Regions from separate parts of the Bacillus sp. AK124 genome, predicted to be linked through region 2. Evidence: predicted binding sites of a transcription regulator. Region 2 holds the regulator's gene; each other region holds the start of a gene.
What was found. The regulator LexA, encoded in region 2, represses DNA repair genes until DNA is damaged. The targets are predictions, from matches to a motif close to CGAACATATGTTCG.
Positions count from the first base shown of each region.

Region 1: a site for LexA is predicted at 4,811-4,824, ahead of M1E06_RS08930 (Y-family DNA polymerase). Genes of this name have one in related genera too.
Region 3: a site for LexA is predicted at 3,947-3,960, ahead of uvrB (excinuclease ABC subunit UvrB). Genes of this name have one in related genera too.

Region 1 covers NZ_CP096378.1:1,786,912-1,797,240, reverse strand. The annotation lists gene M1E06_RS08955 (ATP-binding cassette domain-containing protein) at 1-103, shown strand, start outside; gene M1E06_RS08950 (ABC transporter ATP-binding protein) at 103-888, shown strand; gene M1E06_RS08945 (MATE family efflux transporter) at 904-2,232, shown strand; gene M1E06_RS08940 (FusB/FusC family EF-G-binding protein) at 2,284-2,925, opposite strand; gene M1E06_RS08935 (YolD-like family protein) at 3,137-3,475, opposite strand; gene M1E06_RS08930 (Y-family DNA polymerase) at 3,491-4,753, opposite strand; gene M1E06_RS08925 (YqzH family protein) at 5,029-5,241, shown strand; gene M1E06_RS08920 (MDR family MFS transporter) at 5,326-6,564, shown strand; gene M1E06_RS08915 (VOC family protein) at 6,616-6,999, opposite strand; gene coaA (type I pantothenate kinase) at 7,011-7,970, opposite strand; gene M1E06_RS08905 (ABC transporter permease) at 8,213-9,178, opposite strand; gene M1E06_RS08900 (ATP-binding cassette domain-containing protein) at 9,156-9,818, opposite strand; gene M1E06_RS08895 (hypothetical protein) at 9,934-10,329, opposite strand, start outside.
Region 2 covers NZ_CP096378.1:2,321,309-2,331,637, forward strand. The annotation lists gene M1E06_RS11525 (response regulator) at 1-355, opposite strand, end outside; gene M1E06_RS11530 (cytochrome c biogenesis protein CcdA) at 439-1,146, opposite strand; gene M1E06_RS11535 (aspartyl-phosphate phosphatase Spo0E family protein) at 1,389-1,550, shown strand; gene M1E06_RS11540 (YneF family protein) at 1,631-1,849, opposite strand; gene sirA (sporulation inhibitor of replication protein SirA) at 1,934-2,371, opposite strand; gene tkt (transketolase) at 2,526-4,529, opposite strand; gene M1E06_RS11555 (DUF896 domain-containing protein) at 4,693-4,926, opposite strand; gene M1E06_RS11560 (YneB family resolvase-like protein) at 4,992-5,639, opposite strand; gene yneA (cell division suppressor protein YneA) at 5,658-5,969, opposite strand; gene lexA (transcriptional repressor LexA) at 6,121-6,744, shown strand; gene M1E06_RS11575 (NucA/NucB deoxyribonuclease domain-containing protein) at 6,943-7,371, opposite strand; gene M1E06_RS11580 (thymidylate synthase) at 7,665-8,504, opposite strand; gene M1E06_RS11585 (hypothetical protein) at 8,564-9,325, opposite strand; gene M1E06_RS11590 (prohibitin family protein) at 9,414-10,247, opposite strand; gene M1E06_RS11595 (hypothetical protein) at 10,240-10,329, opposite strand, start outside.
Region 3 covers NZ_CP096378.1:619,944-630,272, forward strand. The annotation lists gene ctpB (carboxy-terminal processing protease CtpB) at 1-857, shown strand, start outside; gene swrA (swarming motility protein SwrAA) at 1,210-1,563, shown strand; gene M1E06_RS02990 (PDZ domain-containing protein) at 1,837-3,072, shown strand; gene M1E06_RS02995 (DUF5316 domain-containing protein) at 3,198-3,491, shown strand; gene M1E06_RS03000 (CsbA family protein) at 3,610-3,843, shown strand; gene uvrB (excinuclease ABC subunit UvrB) at 4,027-6,012, shown strand; gene uvrA (excinuclease ABC subunit UvrA) at 6,020-8,893, shown strand; gene M1E06_RS03015 (VOC family protein) at 9,035-9,427, shown strand; gene M1E06_RS03020 (hypothetical protein) at 9,424-9,654, opposite strand; partial or broken gene M1E06_RS03025 (DUF4870 domain-containing protein) at 9,869-10,196, shown strand; gene M1E06_RS03030 (DUF4097 family beta strand repeat-containing protein) at 10,222-10,329, shown strand, end outside.

The DNA.
Region 1 (10,329 bases), 530 kb from region 2:
ACGTTTATTCGCAGCCGTCCCGCCGCTGAAAAATCCTCCGCCGAGGCTGACAGCCGCGCCTGAAACAAAGGAAGCGGCGCTGGCGGGAACAGGAGGTGCGTGATGACCCATTCAGCAGAAACCGTTCTTTTTGTCAGCAATCTGACAAAACATTACGCTTGCGGCCACAAAGCGGTTGACAATGTATCGTTCTCCATTCGAAAAGGCGAATGCCTCGGGCTCGCCGGCGAGAGCGGCAGCGGGAAAAGCACCCTCGCGCGCTGCCTTCTCCTGCTCGAAAAAATCGATCACGGAGAGATTCGGCTTCATCAACATCCGCTTCCCGGCATAAACAAAAAAGAGACCCGAAGACTGCGCCGAAAGCTGCAGGCTGTTTTTCAAAATCCGGCCGCATCATTGAATCCAAAGCTCAATATTATCGATTCAGTTATGGAGCCGCTTGATGTTTCCAAACAAGACATACCGCCATTTTTAAAGGACTTCCAAGGCAGCCGCCGTCTGACGGCTGAGCGTCTGTTCTCAATGGTCGGCCTTCCCTCGAGCCTCCTTGACCGCTATCCGCATGAATTAAGCGGCGGGCAGCTCCAAAGGGCCTTAATCGCCAGAGCCATCAGCACTCACCCGTCTTTAATCATCTTTGATGAGCCTACGGCAAGCCTGGATGTCACCAGTCAGGCGAAGATCCTCGACCTCCTCAAAGATTTGCAGGATGATATGGGGCTTTCCTATTTGTTTATTTCCCATGATCTGGCCGCTGTCCACTTTATGAGCCATCGCATCATGGTCATGAAAGACGGGCAGATTGCCGATCAATTTAAAAAAGAAGAGCTTTTTTCTGCCGAAAGGCACCCATATGCCAAAAAGCTGCTTCAGGTGTTTGAATCCTAAGGGGGGTCATAAGAGATGAATCACAGACATTATCTAGCACTCGCCGTTCCGCTGATCATTTCAACGATCACCACTCCTTTGCTGGGGGCGGTCGATACGGCGGTAGCCGGGCAGCTTTCCTCCCCTGCTTACATCGGCGGTGTTGCAGTCGGAACGATGATTTTTAATACGATGTATTGGCTCCTCGGCTTTTTGCGGGTGAGCACATCGGGGTTCGCTGCTCAGTCGCTCGGCTCCCAAAACAGATCAGAGAGCGTTTTGGCTCTTGCCCGGCCTGTTTGCATCGCGGTTTTTGCCGGACTGATGTTCATTCTCTTGCAAAAACCGCTTGAATACGCAGCGCTGACGCTGATACAGCCTGACCGCCATACCGCTGAATTCGCCTCGCAGTATTTTTCGCTGAGGATTTGGGGCGCTCCATTTGCTTTAATCAGCTATTGCATTCTCGGCTGGCTGATGGGAATGTCCCTTATCAAAGTGACATTGCTTTTGCAGATTTCGATGAACGTCTTGAATATCGTGCTTGACATCGTTTTTGTCTACGTCTTTCACATGGAAGTATACGGCATCGCTCTAGCCACTTTGATTGCGGAAGTGACGGGCTGCCTGATCGGCTGCTTGCTTGTGAAAACGAATGCCGCCATGCGGTTTAAGCTGCCGTCCGTCAAGGTTTTGTTCGACCCGAAACCGTTTAAAAAAATGATGGTTGTCAACCGCGATCTATTGATTCGGACATTGTGCCTTTTAACGGTTTTTAATTTGTTTACGGCTAAAGGAGCCGGCTTCGGCGCTGAAGTTTTGGCCGCAAATGCGATCTTAATTCAAATTCATTATATGATGGCTTATGTGTTTGACGGATTTGCCAATGCATCGAGCATTTTTGCCGGGAAAGCCGTTGGAAGAATGGATCGGGAACTTTATTCCCGTACGCTTTCCCTTTCGATCCAGTGGTCGCTGATCTCGGCCGCGCTGCTTTCAGTCGGCTACTTTCTTTTGAAAGGTGTAATCCTTCCCTTGTTTACACCGCTTGAAAGCGTTTTGGAAGCAGCGAAAACCTATGATATTTGGATCGCTCTCTTTCCTTTGGCCGCAAGTTTCGGACTCGTTTTTTACGGGATTTTTACAGGAGCGACTGAAATAGGCCCGGTCAGAAATTCAATGTTCTTGGCTGTTCTCGTCTTCCTGGCCGCCTTTTTTACCGCTGTGCCCGCTTTCGGAAACCATGGGCTGTGGCTCGCTTTTCTTTTATTCAGCCTTGGACGTTCCGTATTCTTATGTATGGCTGTTCCCGGGCTGACCACCCGTCTCTTCGGAGAGCGAAGTGCTGCGAAAGAGGCAGGCTAAAAGCCAAATCATAAAACCCCCCGGCTAAAGCTTAGCCGGGGGGGTTCTCGTTTATTCTTTCGTTAATTGTGCGACGAAATGGTTCAGATGATCCAGCGTCATCACATTTTGATTGCATGTTTCACTGTCACAGCAAATATAATTGCCTCTGTCTGTATAGGTTTCTTTCCCGCTTTTCACCCGGGCCATGAACAGTCCGATCTCTTCGGTCCTGTTGCATATCGCGCAGATTCCTTTTTTATTGCTGGATTTGATGGTGCCGTGTATTCCGGTCAGCTTTCCGCCGGCATCCACAATCATGTACTTTCTGCCTGATCCTGCATCATTCCATCCCAGGTAGGAATATCCGCTGAAATCCATCTGTTCAAAATCGGGCGTCTTTAACTTCTTCACTTTAGAAAATAGCTTTTTAGCGGTTTTTACTGTTATACGCTGAAATGGAATGACATGAGGCTTTAATTCGGCTAAAAAGCGCATCGCTTCACCGCTGTCTTCCACTTCTGCCATCTTCTGCAGCAAAGACTTTTGATCGCTGCTGAGATCAGGAAACAGGTTGAACACTTGATCGAGCGCATTGCATTTCAAAACGTCAAGTACGTTTTCGTCATTGATGTTCGCATGTCCCTGAACAAGGCTGTCCGTTTGAAACTTAATAAAATTATATTGGTCATTTCTGATAAAAGGTGTCTTCATTTCTGCCAGCTCCTTATTTATGGATCTATATTTAAAAATAAGGTGCAAAGCCGGATGATCAGAAATGATACCTTGCTTTTTTTAGGCGATTTGTTTATAACCCCGCCTCATGCAAAGTATCGCCTTTCAAGATAACAGGCTTTGCATGAGACGCTGCAGTCGGCAAATGAATGTCATTTACCATTTTATCCACCTCCGAATACTGATTCTATTATAAACGACAATCGTATTCAATCTCAATGATATCCTCCATCTTTAAAATGCATATTTCATCCGCCCGGCTTACGATCCGCAGCTCCCTTTTCAGGGCGTCGGCATAGTGAATCCGGCCGGCCAGCGTTTTCACTTCCCCCTGCCGATAATAGGCAAATTGCAACATTCTGTTTTCTGCCATCGCTTCACAAATGATTTCATTAAATTCTTCATATTTTTGTTCATCCAGGATCGGTTTTTTGAGTTTTTGAAGGCTTTCATGATATTCCCTGAGCAATTCCACGTGCTCAGGCAGCATCATGGAAACCCATTTGATACTGCCTCTGTCGCGAAGCATAAATGATTCTCCTTTCTATGCCTGATGGCCTCCGACCAATTTTGACCGCAGCCGGGCCGTCCCGGCGTTTGTATAGGAAACGGCCCGCAAAAGCGCTGTTGATCCGTGCCGTTCTCTGATGCCGTCCATCACGTACCCGAGCTGCCGCTTCTTTTCCTGATCGGGACGAAAAAGATCAAGCTGCATATTGGTATCGTCTTGAATATTGGACAAAGAGACGGAAATTTTCCGAACCGTTTTGCCGGCATAAAACCGCTCGAACAATGCCAGACATGTATGGTATAGATCAAGGGTGACATTTGAAGGGCTTTCCATTGTTTTTGAACGGTAAAACCCGCCGCCAAGCTCATCGCGGCTGTATTCGACGCCAAGACTGACGGTCCGGCCCGCCTGGCGGTGGGCGCGCGCCCTTTTGGCCACTTCTTCACACATTTCAAGAATGACATGCTTGACTTCCTCCGGATTCGGGTAATCGCGAAGCAAAATCTGGCTTTTTCCATAGCTGACCTGCCCCTCCAAGAGCGGCGCTCCGATCGCTGAAAGGTCGATGCCCCAAGCGTGATAATAGAGCTGGTTTCCCATCACCCCGAATGTTTTCTCAAGCCGCTTGAGATCATAGTGAGCCAGCTGACCGACTGTAAAAATCCCCATCCGGTTTAACGTCTTTTCCAGCCTGGAGCCGATTCCCCACATGCGGCGCAGCGGAGACAGCGGCCACAGCTTCGTTTTCACGTCTTCGTAGCCCCAAACGGCCACTCCGTCTGCTGATTTTTTCGCTTCAAGGTCAAGGCACAGCTTTGCCATCAGCAGATTCGGTCCGATTCCGACAGCACAGGGAAGGCCAAACTCCCTTTCCATATCATCTTGAATTTTCATCGCAATCGTTCGGGCGTCTCCCCACATGCTCTCAACACCGTCCACCTGAATAAAGCTTTCATCCACGCTGTACGTATGAATGGCATCAGGCGGCACATAGCGGCAGAACAGCCGGGTGAGCTCTGTAGAAACACGGACAAACAGCCCCATCTTTGGATTGACCAGCTTGATGCGCGGATCATCCGGCAGCTGATAAAGCCTTGTTCCCGTTTGCACGCCGAACTCTCTTTTCAGAGCCGGAGAAGCAGCGAGAACGATGCTCCCCTGCCGCTCCGTGTTTCCGACAACCGCCAGCAGGCAAGTCATCGGATCAAGTCCGAGCAGGACTGCGGCACAGCTTGCATAAAAGCTCCGCATATCAACGCACAAAACCGAACGCGACGGATATTGACCGTAATCCATCTCTCTCCCTCCAAAAAGAACTGATGTTCGCACAATTAGTGTATGAATACTATACTCCGAATATACGTTCGATTTCCAGGCGTAATTTTATCCAAAGAAAATCCTGGCTGAAAGCAACAAAAAACACCTTCTTTGGAAAGAAGGTGACATGGCGGATCATTCCAGTTCGGAATGCTGCCGCATCCGGTTTAATGGCTCAAATTGAAAGCTCCCTTGAGAACCTCGTTTTTTCCTAGTAAGATAAAAGAAAAAGCGCTCCTAAAGGAGAAAGACAAATGGATGAGAAACTGATTGAAAAAATGCTCGGACAGGCGCTGAAGCAGTACGGACGCAATGTTGCAACCGATCCGCTCAGCCCCGGCGAAAAAGAAATCCTGAAGCTGGCTTTGCAGGAAAGGCGGATCGAGGAACCGAATGAGGGGCTGCATGCCCATATCGAAGATGTCATCTATGATTATGTCACAAATCAAGGCTTGTTCTCCTTTTGATCACCCAGCATATAGAAATTCCTCTATTCACCGCCATTTGTTTCATGTATGATAAACAAATAAAAACGTAACGGAGAGTTTATCATGAAACAAAAATGGCAGAACATCCACCCGCTCAGCTGGACCATTATTGTCGGAACCATTTTCGGACGTATGGGCACAGCCATGAGCATCCCTTTTTTAGCAATTTATTTGACACAAGTGAAAGGCGCCTCTTCCGGCTTTGCCGGCGCCGTCATTGCAGCGAGCTCTCTGATCGGAATTGCGGCAAGCTTTTACGGCGGGTACTTATCAGACAGGTTCGGCCGGAAAACCATCATGCTCGTTTCGATTTTCGGCTGGACATTCGTGTTCGCCGGTTTCGCGCTCGCCGATCATGTCTGGACATTCTTTGTCATGAATGCCTTAAACGGATTATGCCGCGCTTTGTTTGAACCGACTTCAAGAGCGCTGCTTTCAGACGTATCCAAACCCGAAACGCGCCTTTTCGTCTTTAATCTCCGCTATACCGCGATCAACCTCGGCGTCGTCTTCGGTCCGCTTTTAGGCCTGTACCTCGGATCTTCGAAAACGACGCTGCCGTTTTTCATTGCGGCTTTCATTTATTTTATTTATGCGGCGGTGCTGGTCATTCAATTTAAACACCACACCGTACCGGCAACTGAGCGGAATAAGCGTATAAAAGTGCGGGACGCGCTGGAGGTGACAAAAAAAGACCGGGTATTTACGATTACACTAATCGGTTCGATTCTTTGTTTATTCGGGTATTCCCACTTCACATCGACGCTCGCACAATACATGGCGGCCAGCCCGTTCATCGAAGACGGAACGAAAGTGTTCGGTATGATGCTGACGCTGAATGCCTTGGCCGTGCTTGTCGTACAGTACCCGATCGTACATATCGCCAAACGGTTTTCACCGATTTTATCGCTGATTGCCGGAAATGTGCTGATTAGCGGAAGCCTGTTCAGCCTCTCGTTTTTCCACGATCTATGGTCCATCGTCTTGATCATTATCGTGTTTACGATCGGGGAAGTGCTTCTCTTTTCGATGATGGATTTACTGGTCGACCGGATTGCCCGGCCTGAGCTGAAAGGCACTTACTTCGGGGCTATAGGCTTCACCCAGCTGGGAAGCGTGATCGGCCCTTGGGCGGGGGGAATGCTGCTGGACGCCTTTGGAGCGGAAAAGCCGTTTTTCACTTTTGCAATCCTGTCTGCTGTCACTATTTGCGGCGTTCCTTTCCTGGTGGCAGCCTTCCGGAAGCTCAAAATAGATGAAGCAAAAGTCAAATTAAGTTCGAAAAAAACGATGCAGCATTAATTGAAAACAGGCCGGCTCGGTCAAAGGCCGGCCTTCCGGCGGACGCCCGCCTCAAGGCGCCGCAAGTTCGACTTTAATGCGGTCGGGATCTTCGGTATACAAGGCATAATGCCCGCTTCCGCCGGCAAACGGATGTCTGTCTTCGTATAAAATGCGGCATCCCCGCTCCCTCAGTTTCATTGTCATTTCGTCGACCTGTTCTTTGGATGTCGCGTAAAAAGCAAGATGGTTTAAGCCGATGCGGCACCTGTGATAACCCGCTTTGACAAACTGCTCTTTCGCCTGCACAAGCACGAGATAGGCGCCGTTTGCTTTCCAGCTGATCCCGTCTTCCCATTGTTGAAAAACTTCATAGTCAAGCTCTCCGAGAAACCAGCCCCAAAAGCGCTTCGACGCTTCCAAATCTGAAACATACAGTTCAATATGATGGATCATGCAAGCCTCCTCTATACCCGTCTGACGAGAATCTCTTCCACCTTGTGGCCTTCGCCTTTTCTCAAGATTAAATCAGACCGGAATTTTGTAGGCAGAATGTTCTCATACAAATTCGGACGGTTGACGGTCTCCCATATTGACTTTGCCATATGGTCCGCTTCTTCGTCCGCAAGGTCTTTGAATTTATGGAAATAAGATGTCGGATCTTGAAAAGCCGTCTCTCTGAGCATGCGAAAGCGTTCAAGATACCATTTGATAATGAGGTCTTCTTCGGCATCCACATAAATCGAGAAGTCAAAAAAATCGGAAACGAAAACCCGCGGTTTTGTCCGGTCGTCTTCAATCGTCGGTGTCTGCAGCACATTGACGCCTTCGATGATCACGATATCCGCTTGTTCAACCGTTTCGTAAACCCCTTCCAATCTGTCGTACGTTAAATGGGAATAAACGGGTGCGTGAACGATTTCCTTGCCGGATTTTAAATCGTTTAAAAACTCAAGCAATGCTTTGACATCATAGCTTTCCGGAAACCCTTTCCTCGACATTATCTGTTTTTCTGTCAGCACCGCATTGGGGTAAAGAAAACCGTCGGTTGTGATCAGACTGACTTTCAGCCGTTCCTGCAAACGCGAGAGCACCGTCTGAATGATGCGGGCCGTCGTGCTTTTTCCAACCGCGACGCTTCCGGCAATCCCGATGATGAACGGAATTTTGGCCGCGTGAGGATAGTTCAAAAAACCGTTCACCCGGGTGTTCCGTTCATATTGAGTTGTCCGGTGTAAATAAAGCAGCCTCGCCAGCGGAACATAAACGGTTTCGACTTCTTCCAAAGACAGATAGTCATTTAAACCTTCAAGCCTTTTTACTTCCTCTTCGGTCATTTCTACCGCCATATGCCCGCCGAGATTTGCCCAGGCATCGCGGGTATGACTCGTATATAACGTGTGCAAATTCAAATCCTGATTCGCCATTATACTCACCTGCCCTCTGTTCAAAAGCTGTTTACTAAAAAGTGCATGAATTCCTGAGACCGCTTTATTATTATATAGAATTTTTCGAATATTTACGAGGAACAAGGTTTCAATCAAAACAACCGCCTCATCCAGAGACGGCAGATTCTGTTGTTCCAACTATTTGACACTCGCCTGCCAAACCTGAGCCAACGGGCATCCGTCGCTTGCAAAAAAAGAGCGCAAGTGCCTGCGCTCTTTTTTCAAACGACATATTTGCTTTGCCTGTGCGCCATATAATAAGTAACCGCAGACAGCAAGCCGACAGATGCGGCTAAAATGATGACGACCGGAATCATGTCCACCTTCACCGGTGTAAACAGTTTAAAGCCGCCGCTGAAACTGAAAACCGCATGCCCGAGATTAGACAGCAGGTTTTTCAAATCGAATCTCCCCAAAGCAGGGATAAGCAGGCTGTAAACGATATACAGCAAAGCAGGCGTAATAAAGCTTCTGAAGAGGACGCCCAAATAAAATCCGACCGTCGAAAAAATGAAGCTGACCGCCAGAACGACAACGAGCTGAAGCGGGATATTGCTTTTTGAAACAGCGGGTATTGTGAACTCGCCGACCGGTATGGCCCTTGAAGCCAGGGAATAAAAGACGAAGCTTGACACATATGCCGTACATACAACGGCGATCACGGCGGCAGCCATCACCATGTAAACCGAACACTGTTTGGCCAGCAGAACGGATTTCCAATCATGGCTGACAGCTTTCACTTTCACCGTCTTGAACCTGATGTCGTAAGAGGAGATATAGATGGCATACAGCGTAAAAGCCAAGGGAAAAATGATGAAGCCCATCAGCTCAAGCGTCATGATAACCGACTGCTTGGGCTCCAGATGATGGAGGGACAAGACGAAATTCTCATAGTCAAACCTTAAAATATTTTCGACGATCTCTCCGTCGCCATCCTCGCTTTTCAGCTCCCCTTCCTTCACCTTGACGGGCGACGCCAGCGCCTGTTTAATATCGATGCCGAGTTCTTTATATTCGTCTTCAGTCTTTTTAAACTGCTGATAGCTGTCAATTGTATTTTTATAATGTACATATATGTATCCGGATGAAATGAATAATAGAGGAAGCAATAACATGACGAGCATTTTAGAATATGATTGAAATGCAAGCTCTTTTTTGAAAATATTATAAATATTCTTTATAGACATCGCCCAATTCTGCTCCATTCGTTTTAAAATTGTCTATGTGGATAGCTGAACCGTCTTTCAACACGTATAATTGATCGACGATTGAAGAATAAAACTCAAACTGATGGCCGGCGGCAACAATCGTCATCCTGCTCGACCAGTCATTGATCAGCGCCTGAAGCTCCATCATGGACCGGTAGTCAAGCCCGTTTGATATCTCATCCAAAAACAAATATGACGGTTTGTTTAATGCAGCGATCATTAAGGCCAGCTTTTTCTTTTGTCCGTATGAATAGGTCTTAACCTTTTTTTTCAGCAGCGCCCGGCCGAGGAACTTTTGCGATAATTGTTCCAGCTCTTCTTTGCCGGCAGGTTTATTGATCAACAGTTTAATATTTTGATATCCGCTCAGATGATCGTAAAACGGGGAATCGTCATAGATAACGTGCACTTTGCTCCTGACGGCTTCAAGCGGCTCTCCGTCGTACAGAATGCCGCCTTCGAAATGTTCCAGCTTGAGCAGGCATTTCAAGAGCGTCGTTTTCCCGGCGCCGTTTTCTCCCATCAGGAAGGTGACTTTGTTTTTTTCGATATTCATGTTGAGACGGTTGAATACCTTTTTGCTTCCATAAGATTTCGTCAGGTCATCGATTTTGATCAATTTAAAAAATCCTTTCTTGCATCAGGATGGTGTTGCAACATTCTCCATTATACAACGCTGCCATTAATTTCAAAATAGTCTTTTAGCAGCGTTGTATGAAATGGCTTACGGCAAATTAATCGTTTCCGTATTTTCCTTTTTTATTGACCCACCTTCTGTCTGTAAAGGTTGAGCTGGCGAATTCAACATCTCCCCACGGTGTAACGGTCCCGAAGCTCAGCGTTTTTTTCGCTCTCCATTTGTGAAGCCCTGAAGACTTGTAATACCTTTTAATCCCTTTTGCTCTCACGACATTCGGAAAGACGTAGCCGACATCCTGCGATCCGCTGCTTTTCGATACTTTTTTGCCGTTGTAGTACCAGTCGATATAATCTTTCGACCAGGCGAGGAAGCTTCCTCTTTTAATTGTGAGCCTTTTTCCTGCATATGCCGTCACACCGCTTTGGACAGATGCCTGTTCAGGAAGTGACTGCACGTATTCTGTCTTGGCTTCAAGCAGTTCTTTTTGCTC
Region 2 (10,329 bases):
CGAGCACGTGGCGAATCGCTTCGACGACTTTCGTCTCCTCGAAAGGCTTGACGATAAAGTCCTTGGCTCCGGCTTCGATCGCTTCAACAACGATTCGCTTTTGCCGCATGGCCGTACACATGATCACTTTCACCTTCGGGTTCAGCTGGATCATGTCCTTTAAAGCTTCAATCCCGTTTTTCACAGGCATTGTAATATCCATGATAACCAAGTCCGGCTGCAGCTCTTGATAAAGCAAAACAGCTTCTTCCCCGTTCCCGGCTTCACCCGCGACTTGCAAGTCTTCTGTTTCAAGTATTTCTCTGATTTTATCTCTCATAAATTTTGCATCATCAACAATTAAAACCCTTGTCATACTCCCCTCCAACATCATTATTCAATTTTGCTGTGAATAAGTCCTATTATAACAAAAAACCAAGGCGGTCCTTAGCCAGGTATCTAAAAGCCTCTGAAATCGCCGAACAGGCCTGACAGTACGATAATGATTTTCGTCATCCAGTCAAAGAACAGCAGGATTCCGACTGCAATCATTGCAATTCCGCCGATCTTCATGATGATGAGCTGATGCTTCCGAAGCCATTTCATCTTTGTCATGAAAAAAGACAGGAGCAGAAACGGCAGGCTGAATCCGAGCGCATAAAGCACCATATAAGGTACGGCCGACATCGGGTTCGTTCCGGCGAGTGTGATGACCGCTGCAAGAATCGGACCGGTGCAGGGCGTCCAGCCGGCGGCAAATGCCATTCCGATTCCGACAGAACCGAGCAGGCCGCCGGGCCTGTTTTTAAAATGGAGGCGCCTTTCTTTCATTAAAAATTCAGGCTTAAAAACCCCCAGTGTGACAAATCCAAAAAAGATGATGAATACCGCGCCAAGCTGCCTGATGAGCTGATGATAATCCTTAAAAAAGGACCCGACAAGCGATGTGCTGTAGCCGAGAGCCACAAAGATCATCGAAAAGCCAATCAGGAAAAAGATCGTATGTATCAGGCTCCTTTTTTGAAACATAAGTCTGTCAGAATGGATTTCACTCATGCTGACACCTGTAATATATGATAAAAAAGCGGGATACAGCGGCAGGCAGCATGGCGAAATAAACGATAGAAACCCTGCACCGAAAGCGAGAATATAGTTGATATCAGCCATCTCTTTCTCCCTTCTATTTTTTGGAATACTATGAAAGAAAATCATTTGATATGACAATTACATTTCAATTTCCTAACATATCACAAAAAAGGATGTTGATTTCACGAATTTCTTTATATAATCAATTTTGACAATTTACCCTTATCACCTTCAGAATTGAAAAGGAACCTATATATGGATATAATAACATTTAGTAGGCAACAAAAAGATGATTTTTACAGAAGAAAGGATAAATTCCTGTGATGAAAGAAAATCTGCTTCATGAAATTGAGGAAAAAAGAAAAGAGCTGCTAAAAATCGTCATGACAAACGGCATGACTTCACATATCACCATTCAGCACAGCCAGCAGCTGGATATCCTTCTTTTGGAATACCAAAAACTATCTCTCGGACATACACAATAATCATAGATCAAAATAAAAAACCCGGAAGCGGGTTTTTTATTTTATAACCATGTTCCTTCTATGTCATAATCGCATTCGTATTATTTCGTTTGATTTTCCATGGCTTTCATCATTTGATTAATTTTCTTCTGGGATGGTTTCATACCCATCTGCATCATCATCATGCGCAGCATTTGTTCATTAATTGGCGGATTTTTTTTCAAATAGTTCATCATATATTTACGAGCAATAAAAAATCCGAGTGCAACACCTGCGAGCAAAGCTAAAACGCCCACTAGGATGACAACCCATAAATCCATTTAATTTCCTCCTTCATGTTGTCTCGTATAAAGTGTACTAAACCAAACGCTATTATACAACATTTACAGTCCAAATTCTTTTTTTTATACAAAATTTCTTTCTTTCACAGGGTTCAGCCAGCCGTAACGTTTCATATTAAAATCCATCGCAAGGAAACACGGACTTACTTTCCGCAAAACCTCAAAGAATACCGTTTCGGCATCGAATGGACCCTTCGCCAAAATCTCAATATGTCGGTCTTTGATAATAAAAGAAGCGCTTCCTTTTGGAACAATCAATCTGTATACATAGTCAACTTGTGTATAGTCTTCCCGGCAGAGGTTCATTTTCATTCTTTTGTGTATATGGGCTGCGGGAATCGGTTTTGTAATGAACTCGATCTGCTTGGCGGCTAATGGAGACTTTTGATCGGGGCTCGTCCAATGATAATCGTAAAACAGCTTGAACATGACAGACTCTCTTCCAAAATAATGGCTGGCAAATTCCTCTTCTATCAAATACGTATAATAATGGCGTTCCATCACTGTCTCATCCCCCTGTATCGAAGAATATATGCTTTCTATTATACAAAAGGGGGTTAGAAATAATTGTCTGATGATGATAAAAGAAGCGACTAATTTTGTCGAAATGAAAAAAAGAGAATGATCCGCAGATCATTCTCTTTCATATGCCCGATTAGCGATTTAACAGTTTTTTCACCCGGTCAACTACATTCGCAGGCGTAAAACCGTATTCTTTCATGATCGTTTCGCCGGGAGCTGAAGCACCGAAATGGTCGATTCCGAGAATGTCCCCGTCAGTGCCGGTATATCTCTCCCATCCGAGCGGTGATCCCATTTCAATTGCGAGACGCTTTGTCACATCAGTTGGAAGAACAGCGTTTTTATATTCGGCCGGCTGCTTGTCGAAACGATCCCAAGACGGAACGCTGACAACGGATACGTCAATGCCTTCTTTTTTCAGCTCGCTTTGTGCGTCAAGCGCAAGGCCAACTTCAGATCCGCTCGCAAGCAAGATCGCTTGCGGTTTTTCGTTTTGGCTTTTCGAAACGACATATCCACCTTTTTCAACGCCTTCATAAGCTGCTTCAGGAGACTGATCGATTGTCGGCAAGTTTTGACGTGTCAACACAAGCGCAGTCGGCTGATTTTTTGATTGAAGCGCCAGTTTCCAGGCTGCTGCTGTTTCATTTCCGTCTGCAGGTCTGATGACGGACAAGTTCGGCAGCGCACGAAGTGATGCCAGCTGTTCAATCGGCTCATGAGTCGGTCCGTCTTCTCCGACGGCAATGCTGTCATGTGTAAACACATATGTGACAGGAAGCCCCATTAATGCCGCAAGACGGATCGCAGGTCTCAGATAGTCGGAGAAAACGAAGAACGTTCCGCCGAATACGCGAAGGCCACCGTGGAGAGCCATTCCGTTCAAAGCTGCTCCCATCGCAAATTCACGTACACCGAACCAAATATTTCTGCCGGCGTAATCTCTCGCTGAAAAATCTCCGCCGTTTTTGATTGTCGTTTTGTTGGAGCCGGCCAAGTCAGCGGATCCGCCAAAGAAGAACGGCACTTGTTGTGCGATTCCGTTTAATACTTCCCCAGAGGATGCACGCGAAGCAAGGCTGCTTCCTTTCTCATACGCAGGTACTTTCTGATCCCAACCTTCAGGAAGCTCGCCCTTCATCGCAAGTTCAAGCTCTTCGGCAAGTTCCGGGTGGGCTTTCTTGTATGCGGAGAACAGCTCGTTCCATTCCGCCTCTTTTTTCTTGCCCGCTTCTTTCACTGTTTCGTTAAAGTGTTCGTACACTTCAGAAGGGACATGAAAATCTTCTTCGTATGTCCACTCATACGCTTCCTTCGTTAATTTCGCCTCTTCTGAGCCAAGCGGAGCACCGTGAACGCCGGATGTTCCCGCGCGGTTTGGAGAGCCGAAACCGATCGTTGTTTTCACTTCAATTAATGTAGGCTGCTTTTCATTTTGTTTCGCTTTCTCGACGGCCGCCGTAATCTCGGCAATATTATTGCCGTCTTCAACATAAAGCACTTCCCAATTCATCGCTTCAAAACGCTGCTTCACATTTTCAGAGAATGAGCGGTTTAATTCACCGTCAAGCGAAATATCATTTGAATCATAAAGCACGATGAGACGGCCGAGTTTCAAATGTCCCGCAAGCGAAGCCGCTTCCGATGAAATTCCCTCCATCAAGTCTCCGTCACCGCAAATGCTGTATGTATAATGATCAACGACGCGATAGTCGTCACGGTTGTAAGTTTCCGCAAGGTGACGTTCAGCAAGCGCCATTCCGACAGCCATTCCGATTCCTTGGCCAAGCGGGCCTGTCGTCGCATCTACACCAGGAGTATGTCCGAATTCCGGATGTCCAGGCGTTTTGCTTCCCCATTGGCGGAAATTCTTGAGGTCTTCAATTGAAACGTCATACCCGCTTAAGTGAAGCATGCTGTACAGAAGCATTGATCCGTGTCCGGCGGACAGCACAAAACGGTCCCTGTTAAACCAATTCGGATTTTCAGGGCTGACATTCATCATTTTTGTCCAAAGCGCATAAGCCATCGGAGCAGTCCCCATCGGCATGCCGGGGTGACCGGATTTAGCTTTTTCAATCGCGTCTATGGAGAGTGTTCGTATTGTTGCGACAGATTTTAATTCAATCGTTTTCATTATGATCCCCTTCCTGTATGGACTCTACTTTCTTATCATAAATCTACCCATCGGTTTTCACAACCATTTCAGCTCAAAAGCAGTGAAAAATGACGAATCTTTGCCTTCATTTTAAATTGTAGTATATACAAAAAGGGAATACGATATCGGCGTATTCCCCAAATTAATGCAATCGGCGGTTTCTTTTTTCCTGTTTGAGCTTTTCAGGCGTCACATCATTACCTTCAGGATCAACAATCGTCACAGTTTTCAACGTGTTTTTCATAGACGCGCGGACGCCTTGAAGATATTCCTGGCGAAGCTTCTGCTGTTCTGCTTTTTCTTCGTCTGTTAAAGATCCGCTCTTTGCTTTTTTGGCAAGCTCGTTAATTCTGGCTATTTTTTCATTAGAAATCATAAGATACTCCTTTGATTCGGTATATATCCATCATACTACTAAATCCGCTTTCGTTTGACAACAGATTAGTCTGCAAGGCCGTCCTTATACTCCTGGTAGCGGCGGTGAACGGTTGCTTTTGAAATGCTGTATCCGAACCCTCTCAACACGGCTGCAATCTCCGCAAACGTCAGCTTGTTCTCCCTGAGCCTGACGATTTCTGAAAGAGGCGCTTCGATCCGCTCTCTCCCGCCGCCTTCATTGCGGTGTTTCAGATTCCTCTCCGGGCGGTAGCCGTTTTCGACCGCCTTCTTCATTCCCCGCTTAATTTTCAGGTTATGTATTTTCCGCTGGTATTCTTCGACAATGCCGACAATCTCCAAAACCATCGAATCCGCTTCGGAAAGCTCAAGTTTTCCCCGGTGAGCCAGCGTGTAGATTTGAACGCCTTCTTTATATAAACAGTGAAGAAGGGCAATTTTGGCATTCCCTCTTCCAAGTCGCGTATCATCCTGTATTAAAACTGCGTCAATGTCTGATGTTTTGATTTCCTCGAGCAGATCGAAGACGCCGTCGCGGTCCATCTCATATCCGCTCGCCTGTTCGGAAATGACGTTCACGACGTTCATCCCGTGCTCGGCGGCAAGCGACTGGAGCTCTTCAGCCTGCCGTTTTAATGAGGTTTCCTGCTGCTCCTTCGCAGTGCTTACCCTGGTGTAAATAATCGCATTCATGGAAATCCCCTCAATCATTTATTCTACAACTGCAAGCTGATATTGATCGGAGTGCTGTTTGGCTACCGGCAGGACCAAAACATCGCCCGGTTTAATAACGGAGGTCGGCAGATTGTTTTTATCGGCGACCCATTCGATGAATTTTTGTTTGTCAGCGGGTTTTCCGCCTTTGATCCGGTCGGCCAGCTCCCACAATGTATCGCCTTCCTGCACTTCTATTTTAACATATTGCTTTCTTTCTTCGATTTTACCGGCAAAAGACACAAACAGAATACAGCAGCTGATCACAGCAGTAAACAGACTGACAAAAATCAATGATTCTCTTTTCATATCCATCACCCCAGAATGTTTGTTCGGTTTTATGATTTCAGTATACATACGAACAAATGTTTCTGTCAATCGTTTTTTTCGAACCTATGTTTGTACTCAAAGGAAAAACATGCTATAATCTAGCTAAAATCGACGTTTTGAGGTGCAAAAAATGACGAAGCTATCAAAAAGACAACTTGATATTTTGCGTTTCATTAAAGAAGAAGTGAAACGCAAAGGCTATCCGCCTTCCGTCAGGGAGATCGGAGAAGCGGTCGGCCTGGCGTCAAGTTCAACGGTACACGGCCACTTGGCAAGGCTTGAAACGAAGGGATTGATCAGAAGGGATCCGACGAAGCCGAGAGCGATCGAAATTCTCGATACAGAGGAAGAAATTCACATTCCAAAAAACCAGGTTGTCAATGTCCCGGTCATCGGAAAGGTGACGGCCGGTACGCCGATTACCGCAGTCGAAAACATTGAGGAATACTTTCCGCTTCCAGACCGCCTGGCGCCGCCGGATGAGCATGTCTTTATGCTGGAGATCATGGGCGAAAGCATGATCGATGCCGGAATTCTTGATCAGGATTATGTGATAGTCAAACAGCAGAACACCGCAAACAACGGAGATATCGTCGTTGCGATGACCGAAGACGACGAAGCGACTGTTAAGCGGTTTTTCAAGGAAGAAACCCATATCCGCCTTCAGCCGGAAAACCCGACGATGGAACCGATCATCCTCCAGAATGTGACGATTCTCGGAAAAGTCATTGGCGTATTCCGCACGGTTCATTAAAAAACGGACTCATCAGCAAAACCGCCGGTCGGCGGTTTTTTTTCGCACGAAAAAACAGGCTCACATCCATACGGAAATGAAGGATGCGAGCCTGAAACAGAGGGATTGATCATATGCTTACATTACCATTATCCCCCAAACAAGTTTTCCTGTCAACAAAAATGTTTCCTTGAGGAAACATTTATCGTTGTCTCCCTTTTATCGAACGATAAACAAAATTCTCGTCCCGTCAGCGTAATCGCTCAGCCTGTTCCCGACCCAGGAGCCGGCTCCGCGGTTATCCGATGAGCTGACATATCTGACCGACGCTCCTTTTCCCCCTTCTTCACACATGGCCATCGGCCATTCGTCACGGTCAAAGCCCGGCTTAGTCGGAATCCCCTTTAATGATTCCTGACGGCGCTTATCCGCTCCAGATCTTTCAATTGTGCAGACATCTGAATGGCCCGCTTTGATCGCATCGCTTATATGAGCACCTGTTTCAGGATAGCGCGATGCCGGAAAATACAATACGTCATCATACCTTGCAGCGCCTTCGGCATGCTGAGGAGAATATGCAGCCCCTCCCGAAAGCCCAAGCAGCACCAATGCGGAAAACAGCAGATGAACCGCCCATTTTTTGATCATGACAAAAACAACCTCCTCTTGTATATGCTGGTGTCACTAACAGATTAAGAGAGAATTGTTTTTGCTTTTCGGGCTCTTTGTGAAAAAGACGTTTAGATTGTGTAAATAAACGTAAGTTAAATGCTCGGGTCATACCCGTGAAAAACTGCATGTACTTTTTGCGTCCGCTCTAAACGTATACACGGCTGCCGTAAGGAAACATGCGGCTGCCGGATATGCAAATTTTTTCATCGTTGTATTTTTTAAAAATGATTCATTCACACAACAAAAAAACAGGCGGAAAATCCGCCTGTTTATACGGCAACTTCAAATGTCAGCTTGTCGCCGTGCTTATAGTCAATTAATTTAAAATCATCGATTGTAAAGTCATAAAAGTTTTTGATGTCCGGGTTGATCCACAGCTTCGGCGCTTCATATTGCTCGCGTTTCATCTGAATGTTTAAATTATCGATGTGACGGGTATAGATGTGACAGTCGCCGATATTGAAGATGTATTCGCCCAGCTCATAACCGAGGACTTGGGCGATCATGCGCTGCAAGACGTTATATTGGAACACATTGAACGGGTTGCCAAGCGCCATGTCATTGCTTCTCGCTCTTACTTCCAAAGAGAGCTTTCCTTCTTTCACATACCATTGCGTCTCATAGACGCAGGGCGTCAAGGCCATGCCGTCCAAGTCATCGGGATTCCACAGCATGGTCAAATGCCTGCGTGAAGACGGATTATGCTTTAACTGATGGAGCAAATAATCCACTTGATCGGCTTTCTGCCCGTTAACCGTTCTGTTTTTCTTCGCTAATTGATAGCCGTAGGCTGCTCCGATTGTGCCGTCTTCAAGCCGCCATTGATCCCAAATATGAACCCCCATATCGTTCAAAACTTGAACATCATTGGATTTCAGCTGCCAGATCCAAAGCAGCTCTTTGATGGCCGTTTTCCACGCCACCTTCTTCGTCGTCAAAATCGGCACTTCCGAATTGTCAAACCGCATTTTTTCGCTCATGATGCTCAGCGTATGAGCCGGCGTTCCGTCTGAATCCCACTTCGTCCGGACCTGATATTCTTCATCGGAGATCCCTGATTCAATAATTTTTTGAATGATTGCATTGTATTGCTGGTCATAATGGCTCATCTTATCCTCTCCTCTTTCCACATGATATGTATAAAATGAGTTTTTTTCAAGATTTAAGATCATGCGCGGGTTTGATAAATCTCCAACGCTTTCTTGATAACATTTTTATCGTATCCGGTGACATCATGGATTTTCTCAGTCCAGCCTTCAATTGTGTCCGGCTTCGCTTCTCTGTATAATCCTTTGCTCGTGCTAAGATATATGTCCCAGCCGCTGAATTCCCAAAGCGCGATTTCATGTTGAAACTGAATTCTGCATTCCAGTAATGGCGAAGGCTTCAATGCCGCTTGCGAGCATTCAGCCGCCTCCCAAAAAACGGACATGTCAACAGGGTCTGTAGAGTAGACTTGAGTTGACACCTTTCCGTTCGGCCGATGGTAAAGGACCTTAACTCCGCCGGTTGTCGGCTTGACTTGAATTTGTGCTGCCGGGAAAAAACCGTCCAGCTTTTCACTGGTATAATCTTCACATTCGCAGTCGATCAGAATCGGCTGCAGCCATTGATCTCCCAGATCACATAAAAAGCGCCGTCCTCTTTCATCAAGCGCGATGACTGCGGCATGCGCGCGTTCTGTTTTGAACGAACGGCCGATCGGAAAAGCTTCCACTCCGTCTTTTGTAAACTCGTCCAGCAGCCAAATCGAAAGGTCAAAGCAATTGCCGGCAATGCCGTACTCTTGGTGGTGTTCCTTCATCATTGAGACGTTCCGCTGTTTCTGATCCCCTCCCTGATGATAAAACCATGCCTTTGTCAGCGTTTCCATCGGAAAAGCGTCGAATCTTCTCCACGTACGGAGAATGGCATCCGGAGCAAACATCATCTTCCCCCCTGTCCAGAAGCGATTGTTAACACTATTATATACGGGCGACCGAGACGAAAAAAATCCCTTAGCAAGGGATTTTTTCATTTTATTTTCCTTTTTCATCGGTCGGAATCTGGATCAGGGAATTCGATCCTGTCGCTTTAGGCATTTTTCCGTCCCATTTTTGGATCCATTGATACTTGATCATTTCATCTGACATCGATTTTTTAATAATTTCATTATACTCGGCAATACCTTGGGCTTCGATCTTTTTCTTTTTCGCTTCCGCTTCGGCGATCTTCAGCTCTGTCTGCGTTCTTTCCAGTTCCTGCGAAGACTTCACGCGCGCGTCAATCGCTTCCTGGGTCGCTTTATCAGGCTTTGGCACACCGAGTGTTAAATCGTCAATGACAAAGCCGAGCCCCTTCATATCATCTGCAAATGTTTTTTGGATTTCTGCGGCGGCATCAGATGATTTTTGTCCGTATGTATCAATGACGGAGTATTTGGAAATCGACTTTCTTGCAGCGTCCCACAGCCTTGTTTTCAAGTAGCTGTTTTCGATTGATTCAATATCGACCGCTCCGAATTTATTAAACAATTCTACGACTTTATCAGGCTGAACGACATAGTTGTAGGCGATGTCCATTGAGATGTTTTTGCCATCAGAAGTAGCCACTTGAATATCCTGATTGTTTACAGTCTGCATCCGCACCGGATATCTTGTGACTTTGTCAAACAGTCCGACTAAATGCCAGCCTTGATCAAGCGTTTCCGATTTCACCCCGCCATTCGGAGAATAAACGACGCCGACATATCCGTTCGGAATTTTCTCGATGAACAAGGAAGCCGTGAATCCTCCGATAATTAAAGCAACAGCGACAATGATTCCGCCGAGCAGCGTTTTGTTTTTATTCTTCTTTGGTTGTTTTTCATTCATCTTTGTCATCCTCCAGCGTTTTCTTTATTTTGCTCGCCCCGCTTCCGACTTTTTTAAAAAGCGGGCTTAACATAAGCCATAC
Region 3 (10,329 bases), 1.7 Mb from region 2:
TTCCGCTGGAAACGGTATTTGCTTCCATTAAAAAAATACAGGAAAAACCTGTCGGCTATATCGCAATATCTTCCTTTTCCGAACATACGGCAAAAGATTTTACTGCTGAACTGAAAAAGCTTGAGAAAAAGGGAATAAAAGGGCTCGTTTTGGATGTAAGAGGCAATCCGGGCGGATACTTGCAAAGCGTTGAAGACATTTTAAAACATTTTGTGACAAAAGATCATCCATATATACAAATCGCCGAAAGAAACGGAAATAAAAAACAATACTTTTCAAAATTAAAAGAGAAAAAACCATATCCTGTGAGCGTGATTACGGACAAGGGCAGCGCTTCAGCGTCGGAAATTCTTGCAGGTGCATTAAAAGAAGCCGAGGGTTACGACGTGGTGGGCGATCCTTCCTTTGGAAAGGGAACCGTCCAGCAAGCGGTTCCGATGGGAGACGGAAGCAATATTAAGCTGACGCTGTATAAATGGCTGACGCCTAAAGGGAATTGGATCCATAAGCAGGGAATTCAGCCGACCGTTCCAGTCGCCCAGCCTGCATATTTCTCGGTGGGGCCTGTACAGCTGAAGGAGCCTCTCAAGCCGGATATGAACAACAATGAAATTAAGCGGGCACAGCACCTGCTGAAAGGACTCGGGTTTGTCCCCGGCCGGGAAGACGGCTATTACAGTAAAGGCACAAAAAAAGCCGTCATGGCGTTTCAGGCTGAAAACAAGCTGAAACAAACGGGCATCATTGACCAAAAAACGGCAAATACAATGAACCTGCGGATTGAAGAGAAAAAGATGAAAGAAAAGAACGATCTTCAGCTGCAAACCGCATTAAAAGTGCTGTTTAACAAAAAGTGAGGACACAGGATGTCCTCACTTTTTTTATTCTCAGAAAATAAATTCTCAATCTTTTTACCTAAAATTTTTGTTTTTTCATAAAAAAAACATTCATAATGAATAGAATTGACCCGATAACATAAGTGTATGGGAGACTTTATAAGGATGTAAAGATGCAGTAAAAATGTAACTTTTGCAAGTTGTATAACTAAGGAAAACTTTTTAAAATAGAACCAAAGCTTTTTCAAGAATTATAATGTGTGCATTTTTTTTGCGGAGAATGTTAGCGCGGTTTGCGTTCTTCGTCTCTGTTGGTGGAGTCGTCTGACGCTTGCGCTTTTCTTATATATAAATAATAAATGGGGGTACACGATTGAAAAGGGCAAGTATTGTGAGAGAGAAAAAATACTATGAATTAGTGGAGCAGTTAAAAGTTCGATCACAAGACGTTACGTTTTCCGCTACAAAGGCAGTAGGGTTGCTTATGCTGTTCAGCAGATACCTCGTAAACTACACTTCGGTCGAAAGTGTGGAGGATATCAATGAGGATTGCGCGGAACTTTATTTCAACTACTTGATGGACAACCACAAGCGGCTCGGCATCAATCTGACCGATATCAAGCGGTCAATGCAGCTGATAGGAGATATTCTAGATGTCGAAGTCAATCATTACCTGAAAGACTTTTCTTTGTCGAATGTGACGCTTTGGATGAGCCAGGAGAAATAAACCTCACGTTTACCATACCCAAGCATTTTATTATTTGTTAGAATAATAATAAAATGCACCAGCTTGCCTAAAGGTGCCAGCATTTGTCGTCACGAATGCGCTTAAAAAGCACCGGCGTTAAAGCATCATGACGAAAGTTTCTGCGGCTGACGGCTCAGGCATCCCGCCTGAACGGCCGCACGTCATTTCCTCGTGCCGACGCTTTAGACAAGCTGGGTTTCCCTAAAATATCCAACGTTAAAAAGCTGCCGTATTTAAGGCGGCCTGAAATGCTTGGCTGAGGCGGTGAACGTTCCCTTGTCAGTTGAAGAAAGCTTAATTGAACTTTTAAAAGGAGCAGGATTGTTTTTTCTGCACCCGCTCTTCTATTTTATGATGATCATGAGTCTTGCTTACGGCTATGCCCGGATCAAACGTGAAAGAAAGACGTTTCATACGCGTATTGAAGATATTTATGACGAGTTTAAGTTTACATATTCTAAAGGACTCTTGGCGGGACTCGTGCTGTCCATTGTTTCGTTCGGCTTAGGGCTGTATCTGCCGATGGGTATGCTGGTTTTAATAGCGGCGGTCAGCGTTGCCGCAGCTTTAACTTTCAGACAGAGTCTGCTGTCAGCGGCATATACGCTTGGCGTGAGCATCGTCGCCGGTTTATGTATCGAATACACCGGTTTCGGAGCGCTTGACGCATTACTTCCGCAGCTGTCCCTCGCGAATTGGCCGGCTGCTGCCGTCTTGCTCGGACTTCTGTTGGTAGCGGAAGGAGTGCTCGTCTACAAAACGGCACATATCAAAACTTCCCCTGCGATCGTTATGAGCAAAAGAGGGCTCCCGATCGGCCAGCAGATTGCGGGCAGAACCTGGCTTTTGCCGTTGTTCATTCTCATTCCGGGACATGCGATCGAATCATCGGTTCCGTGGTGGCCCGTTCTGTCATTTAACGGAGGCTTTGAGCTCCTCTGGATTCCTTATTTCATCGGCTTCGGCCAAAGAGTTCAAGGATCGCTTCCGATTGAAAGCATTAAAATTACAGCGAAGCGCATCAGCGTGCTTGGTATTATCATTCTGCTGCTCGCGGCCGGAAGCGTATGGTGGACGCCGCTTGCCGCTCTTGCCGCCGGAGCGGCGATCGCAGGAAGGGCCTTTTTATCATGGAAACAGCGGATGAACGATAATTCCGCCCCTTTCCATTTTTCAAAGAGAGACCAGGGGCTCGTGGTGCTCGGCATTATTCCGAACACGCCGGCAGCCGATCTCGGTCTCAAGATCGGCGAAATCATCACGAAGGTTAACGGGATTTCAGTGAAAAATGCGGCGGACTTCTACGAAGCGCTTCAAAAGAACCGTGCTTTCTTCAAACTTGAAGTCGTCGGTTTAAACAATGAAATTCGTTTTGAACAAAGAGCTTCATATGAAGGAGAGCATCATGAGCTTGGCATCATCTTTGTAAAAGAAGAGGATGCGGCGATGAAGCACGCTGAGGCAGCCGCCTCACAAGAAACAGAATAATTGATGTTAATAAAGCGCCGCTTTTTCGGGCGCTTTTGCTTTTCCTTTTGGGGAATCTTTTTGGTTGTCTTTTACAAAACGTTCCGCTAGGATGATGGATAGAACCGATTGAAGGAGAATGATTGATGAAAAAGGCTTTTCTCGCCGGTGTTTTTGTTTGTTTGATAGCTGTATTGATTTCGGCTGCGGCCGGGGATTGGACGTTGATTTTCAAAGTTTCGGGATCCGCCGGACTAGGCGCAATTCTGCTGTCTGCTTTATGTTCCGGCGTATTTGTCAGCGGTGACCGGTTCAAGGGAAATCACGATTCGGAAACGAAGGAGCACAGGGAGTGGAACGGCAAACTGGCAAACGCACTCGCCGTTTTCGCCATGCCGAACCTCCTGGCAGCCGGAATCTCGTTCTTTTTCGCCTTTTAACGTCTGATTCCGAATAACGCGGCATGATAATGGACAAAATGAATGAGTGTCCATGTTTGTCCGTTTCTTTGTTCTTTAATATAATCGAATAAGATCAAGAAACGTGAGGAGGGTTTTTGTGTTTACAAAAGCCGTTTTTGCACTGATATTTCCTTTCTTGCTTGTCTTGTTTTTTACAAGGGTGACCTATAACCATTACGTCGGGATTGCGCTGACCGCAGCGCTGTTGTTCGCTTCATATTTAAAAGGTTATACGGAAACCTTTTTTATTGTAGGACTTGATATCGTCTCGCTCGTGGCCGGTTCACTCTATGCGGCGAAAAAGGCGGGCGAAAAGAAGGAAGACTCATAGAAATCGTAAGAATGATTGCCGTAAAGCCCTGCTTTTGATGACAAAAAGGAGGGGTTTTTTGATAGATCAGGAAGGGCCGGCTTTTGTGGGAAAACACAGAAACCGAACTTTAGTTCGTATTTTTACTTCGGGTGTGTTAAAATAATAAGCAGGAAGATTTCGTAAAGAAACGGAGGCTTTTTTGTGAAAGACCGCTTTGAATTAGTCTCGAATTATCAGCCCCAGGGGGATCAGCCGAAAGCGATTGATCAGCTTGTCAAAGGAATCAATGAAGGCAGAAAGCATCAGACGCTTTTGGGGGCGACCGGTACAGGAAAGACGTTTACGATGTCAAACGTGATTAAAGAAGTCAACAAACCGACTCTCGTCATCGCCCACAACAAAACGCTCGCCGGACAGCTGTACAGCGAGTTTAAGGAATTTTTCCCAAACAACGCAGTCGAATATTTTGTCAGCTATTATGACTATTACCAGCCTGAAGCTTACGTGCCTCAGACTGATACATTTATCGAAAAAGATGCCAGCATTAACGATGAGATTGATAAATTAAGGCACTCTGCCACGTCTGCTCTTTTTGAACGCAAAGATGTCATCATTGTGGCGAGTGTTTCTTGTATTTACGGCTTGGGTTCCCCAGAGGAATACAGGGAACTGGTGCTCTCGCTCAGAGCGGAAATGGAAATCGAGCGAAATGAGCTGCTCAGAAAGCTCGTTGACATCCAATATGCGCGGAATGATATCGACTTTCAGCGCGGAACATTCAGGGTGCGCGGCGATGTCGTCGAGATTTTCCCGGCTTCAAGGGATGAGCACTGCATCCGGGTTGAATTTTTCGGGGACGAAATCGAACGAATCAGGGAAGTGGATGCCCTGACAGGCGAAATTTTAGGGGAGAGGGAACACGTCGCGATCTTCCCGGCTTCCCACTTCGTCACGCGGGAAGAAAAGATGAAGAAAGCGATCATAAACATTGAAGAGGAGCTGGAAGAGCGCCTTAAAGCGCTTCGTGAAGAAGGCAAGCTCCTTGAAGCCCAGCGTCTGGAACAGCGGACGAGATACGATTTGGAAATGATGCGCGAAATGGGCTTTTGCTCGGGCATCGAAAACTATTCAAGGCATTTGACGCTTCGTCCGGCAGGTTCGACTCCATATACGCTGCTCGATTACTTTCCGGACGATTTCCTGATGGTCATAGACGAGTCGCATGTCACCATGCCGCAGATCAGAGGAATGTACAACGGAGACCAGGCGAGGAAACAGGTTCTCGTCGATCACGGATTCAGGCTCCCTTCCGCTTTGGATAACCGTCCGCTCAGGTTTGAAGAGTTTGAAAAGCACATTCACAACATCGTGTATGTGTCGGCTACGCCGGGCCCTTATGAACTTGAGCATACGCCTGAAATGGTAGAGCAGATCATCCGGCCGACGGGGCTGCTTGATCCGATCATTGAGGTAAGGCCGATTGAAGGGCAGATCGATGATCTGATCGGCGAAATCCAGCAGAGAATCGAGCGGAATGAACGCGTCCTCGTCACTACGCTGACGAAAAAAATGTCCGAGGATTTGACGGATTATCTGAAAGAAATCGGAATCAAGGTCACGTACCTGCATTCCGAGATTAAAACGCTGGAGCGGATCGAGATCATCCGCGACCTTCGCCTCGGCAAGCATGACGTTCTCATTGGCATCAACCTGCTGAGGGAAGGACTCGATATTCCGGAGGTTTCACTTGTCGCCATCCTTGATGCAGACAAAGAAGGCTTTTTGCGGTCTGAGCGTTCGCTCATCCAAACAATCGGCCGCGCCGCCAGAAATGCCGAAGGCCGCGTGATCATGTATGCCGACAAAATCACCAACTCAATGGAAATCGCAATCAATGAAACGAAGCGCCGCCGCGAACAGCAGGAGGCCTATAATGATAAACACGGCATTACGCCGAAAACGATCAACAAAAAGATCAGGGACGTCATCCGGGCAACTCATGCTGCTGAAGAGCAGGAAGAATATCAAGCAAAAGAGGAGCCGAAGCTTTCGAAGATGACGAAGAAAGAGCGGGAAAAAGTGATCGCTCAAATGGAAAACGACATGAAGGAAGCCGCAAAAGCGCTTGACTTTGAACGTGCCGCTGAGCTTCGCGACTTGCTCCTAGAGTTAAAATCGGAAGGATGAATGGAGAATGGCAACGAAACGAATTGAGGTGAAAGGTGCAAGGGCCCACAACCTGAAAAATATCGATGTCTCTATTCCGAGGGACCAGCTTGTCGTGCTGACAGGTCTTTCGGGATCAGGGAAATCATCCCTTGCGTTCGATACGATATATGCAGAGGGGCAACGGCGCTATGTCGAGTCTCTCTCCGCGTATGCCCGCCAGTTTTTAGGACAGATGGACAAACCCGACGTCGATGCGATCGAAGGCCTGTCGCCGGCGATCAGCATCGATCAGAAAACGACGAGCCGGAACCCCCGGTCGACAGTCGGAACGGTGACGGAAATCTATGATTATCTCCGGCTGCTGTTTGCCAGAATCGGAAAGCCGGTCTGCCCGGTTCACGGCATTGAAATTACCTCGCAAACGATCGAACAGATGACGGACAGAATTTTGGAATATCCCGAGCGCACGAAGATCCAGGTGCTCGCGCCGATCGTCTCGGGAAGAAAAGGTTCGCACGTGAAGGTGCTCGACCAAATCAGAAAACAAGGCTATGTGAGAGTCCGGATCGACGGCGAAATGAACGACCTCTCAGAAGACATCGAGCTCGAAAAGAATAAAAAGCATTCGATTGAAGTCGTCGTCGACCGTATCGTTATAAAAGAAGGGGTAGCAGCCCGTCTCACAGACTCGCTCGAAACGGCGCTCCGCCTCGGTGAAGGCCGCGTGATCATCGATGTGATCGGACAGGAAGAGCTGCTTTTCAGCGAACATCATGCCTGCCCGCACTGCGGTTTTTCAATCGGTGAACTGGAGCCGAGAATGTTCTCTTTCAACAGCCCGTTCGGCGCGTGTCCGAGCTGCGACGGCCTCGGGTCCAAGCTGGAAGTCGATGTAGAGCTCGTCATTCCAAACGATGAGCTGTCGCTAAAGGAGAATGCGATTGCACCTTGGGAACCGCAAAGCTCCCAGTATTATCCGAAGCTGCTTGAAGCGGTATGCAGCCATTATGGAATCGATATGGATGTTCCGGTCAGGGAGCTGCCGAAGCACCAGCTTGAAAAAATCCTTTACGGCAGCGGAGACGAGCAGATTTATTTCAGATATGAAAACGACTTCGGACAGGTCCGGGAAAACTACATTGAGTTCGAAGGCGTCATCCGCAATATCGAAAGGCGCTATAAAGAAACGAGCTCTGATTACGTTCGGGAACTGATGGAAAAATACATGGCCAATCAGCCGTGCCCTTCATGCAAAGGCTACCGTCTGAAAAAGGAATCCCTCGCCGTACTGGTAAACGGCCTTCATATCGGCAAAATAACCGAAATGTCGGTTTCTAACGCCCTTCAATTTTTCCGTGAACTTGAACTTTCGGAAAAAGACATGAAGATCGCCAACCTCATTTTGCGGGAGATTAAAGAGCGCCTTGGATTTTTGAACAATGTCGGGCTTGACTATTTGACGCTCAGCCGCGCCGCCGGCACTCTGTCGGGAGGAGAAGCGCAGCGGATCAGGCTTGCAACGCAAATCGGCTCAAGGCTGACCGGTGTCCTCTACATTCTTGATGAGCCGTCAATCGGTCTTCATCAGCGCGATAATGACCGCCTGATTGATACGCTCAAAAACATGAGGGATATCGGAAACACCTTGATCGTCGTCGAGCATGACGAGGACACGATGCTTGCCGCCGACTATTTAATTGATATCGGACCCGGCGCGGGCGTACACGGGGGAGAAGTGATCTCTGCCGGAACACCGGAAGAAGTGATGAACGATGATCAATCGCTGACAGGGCAGTACCTCTCAGGGAAAAAATTCATTCCTCTTCCTGCCGAGAGAAGGAAGCCTGACAACCGTTTTATCGAGGTAAAAGGCGCAAAGGAAAACAACTTGAAAAATGTTTCCGTGAAGTTTCCGCTCGGCGTGTTCACAGCTGTCACCGGGGTATCGGGATCAGGGAAAAGCACGCTCGTCAATGAAATTCTCCACAAAACGCTGGCTCAGAAGCTGCATCGGGCGAAGGCAAAACCGGGAGAATACAAAGAAATAAAAGGAATCGAGCACCTCGATAAAGTGATCGACATCGACCAGTCTCCGATCGGCCGGACGCCGAGGTCAAACCCGGCCACATATACCGGCGTGTTCGATGACATCCGTGACGTGTTTGCCCAGACGAATGAAGCGAAAGTCAGAGGATACAAAAAAGGGCGCTTCAGCTTTAACGTCAAAGGCGGGCGCTGTGAAGCCTGCAAAGGCGACGGAATTATCAAAATCGAAATGCACTTCCTGCCCGATGTATACGTTCCTTGTGAGGTTTGCCACGGAAAGAGATACAACCGTGAAACGCTTCAGGTCACATACAAAGGTAAAAACATTTCTGACGTGCTTGAGATGACGGTCGAAAATGCCGTTCAATTTTTTGAGAACATCCCGAAAATCAAGCGCAAGCTGCAGACCCTCTATGATGTCGGGCTTGGCTATATTACGCTCGGACAGCCGGCTACAACGCTTTCCGGGGGAGAAGCGCAGCGGGTCAAATTGGCATCTGAACTTCATCGCCGTTCAACGGGAAGATCACTCTATATCTTGGACGAGCCGACGACAGGACTGCATGTCGATGATATCGCAAGGCTTTTGGCCGTTCTGCAGCGCCTGGTCGATAATGGAGATACCGTGCTTGTAATCGAACACAATCTCGATATTATAAAAGCAGCTGATTATTTGATCGATTTGGGCCCTGAAGGAGGAGACGGCGGGGGGACGATCGTGGCCTCCGGACCGCCCGAAGAAGTCATGAAAGTTGAAGGGTCATATACCGGCCATTATTTAAAACCGATCATTGAACGCGACAAAAACAGAATGAAAAAGCGGCTTCAGGAAAAAGAAGCTGTCAGACCGTAAATAACATGCTGCCGATCTCACGTCGGCGGCTTTTTCAATGGCCGAATGATCAGCGGCAAGCTTTGTTCAAAAGATTTTCATTGCTCTTTTATTCAATAGCTGTTATAACGTAAAAAACAAACCATAAAGGGGGATGGGGTGATGAAGATCGATCGGATTGATCATCTGGTCCTGACGGTCAAAGACCTTGAAGCGACATGCGAATTTTACAGCCGTGTGTTGGGGATGGATGCGGTCACTTTTAGAGAAGGAAGAAAAGCGCTGACATTCGGCAGGCAAAAAATAAACCTCCACGAGGCTGGAAAAGAATATGAGCCGAAGGCACAGCACCCGGTGCCCGGCTCCCTGGACCTGTGTTTCATCACAAATACAGGCATTGATGATGTGATCCGTCATCTGGAAGGGCTGTCCATTCAGATTGAAGAAGGCCCCGCAGAGCGGACGGGCGCTGAAGGACCGATCGTTTCGGTGTATATCAGAGATCCCGACGGAAATCTGGTTGAAATATCAAACGAACTTCGTGAGAACGTTTAACGCTCAGTCCGGCTGATGTGTTTGGCCGCTTCAATCATACTGTTTAAAATGTGGGTGCTGCTGCTGTTGAGCAGAACCTTTAAATAGCGGATTTCGCTGGAAAGCGGAGGAGCGGAGTTGATCGCTTCCAATCGGTTCACGATCTCCTGATTCATCCTTTTTTGTTCCTGAATCAGACTAAGAAGCTGGGAGGCGGATGAGGTGGGTACTTCCGATTTCTGTTTCATAACGCTCGCTCCTTTTCTTTGGCTTTGCCACATATTTTAAAGGGTTATAAAAAAAGAATCTATTCATAAAATCTAAAAAAATCAATTCGCGAAGTTTGACGCACGCCGATCGAATGAAAATGAAACCTAAAGGCCAAGATACACGTAAACTGAGTATAAGGTCACTGTACATTAGACTCACAAGAACGCTTTACATCGATAAGGAGTGTTTTGCATGACGAGAAACAACGCACTGATTTCTGCAATTTGTTATTTTAGCGTTTTTTTTTGCCCCGCTTATTTTGCCAATCGCTGCGTATTTTATAACAGATGATCAAGAAACGAAAAAGCATGCGATGCGTTCGCTTATTTCGCATATTATTCCGTTTATAAGCGTAGTCATATTGGCAGCAGGCGCGATCAGCGGTTCGCTTATCTTTAATGACGGCGGTTATTTGGCGGTCATTTTCATGGTCGGAGGTTTTGTTTTTTTCGGGATCATCAGCTTGATTATTGTGGTCTGGAACGTTGTTCAAGGGATTAAAATGCTGACTCAGGCCTAAAAGAAGGAGAACGGGGGAGCTTTTCATGAAGCATGAGAAAGAGCGAATTTTAAAATTGGTCGAGGAAGGAAAACTGTCTGCGAAAGAGGCGCTGATCCTGATCGAAAAACTTGAAGAAGACTATAGGGAAACG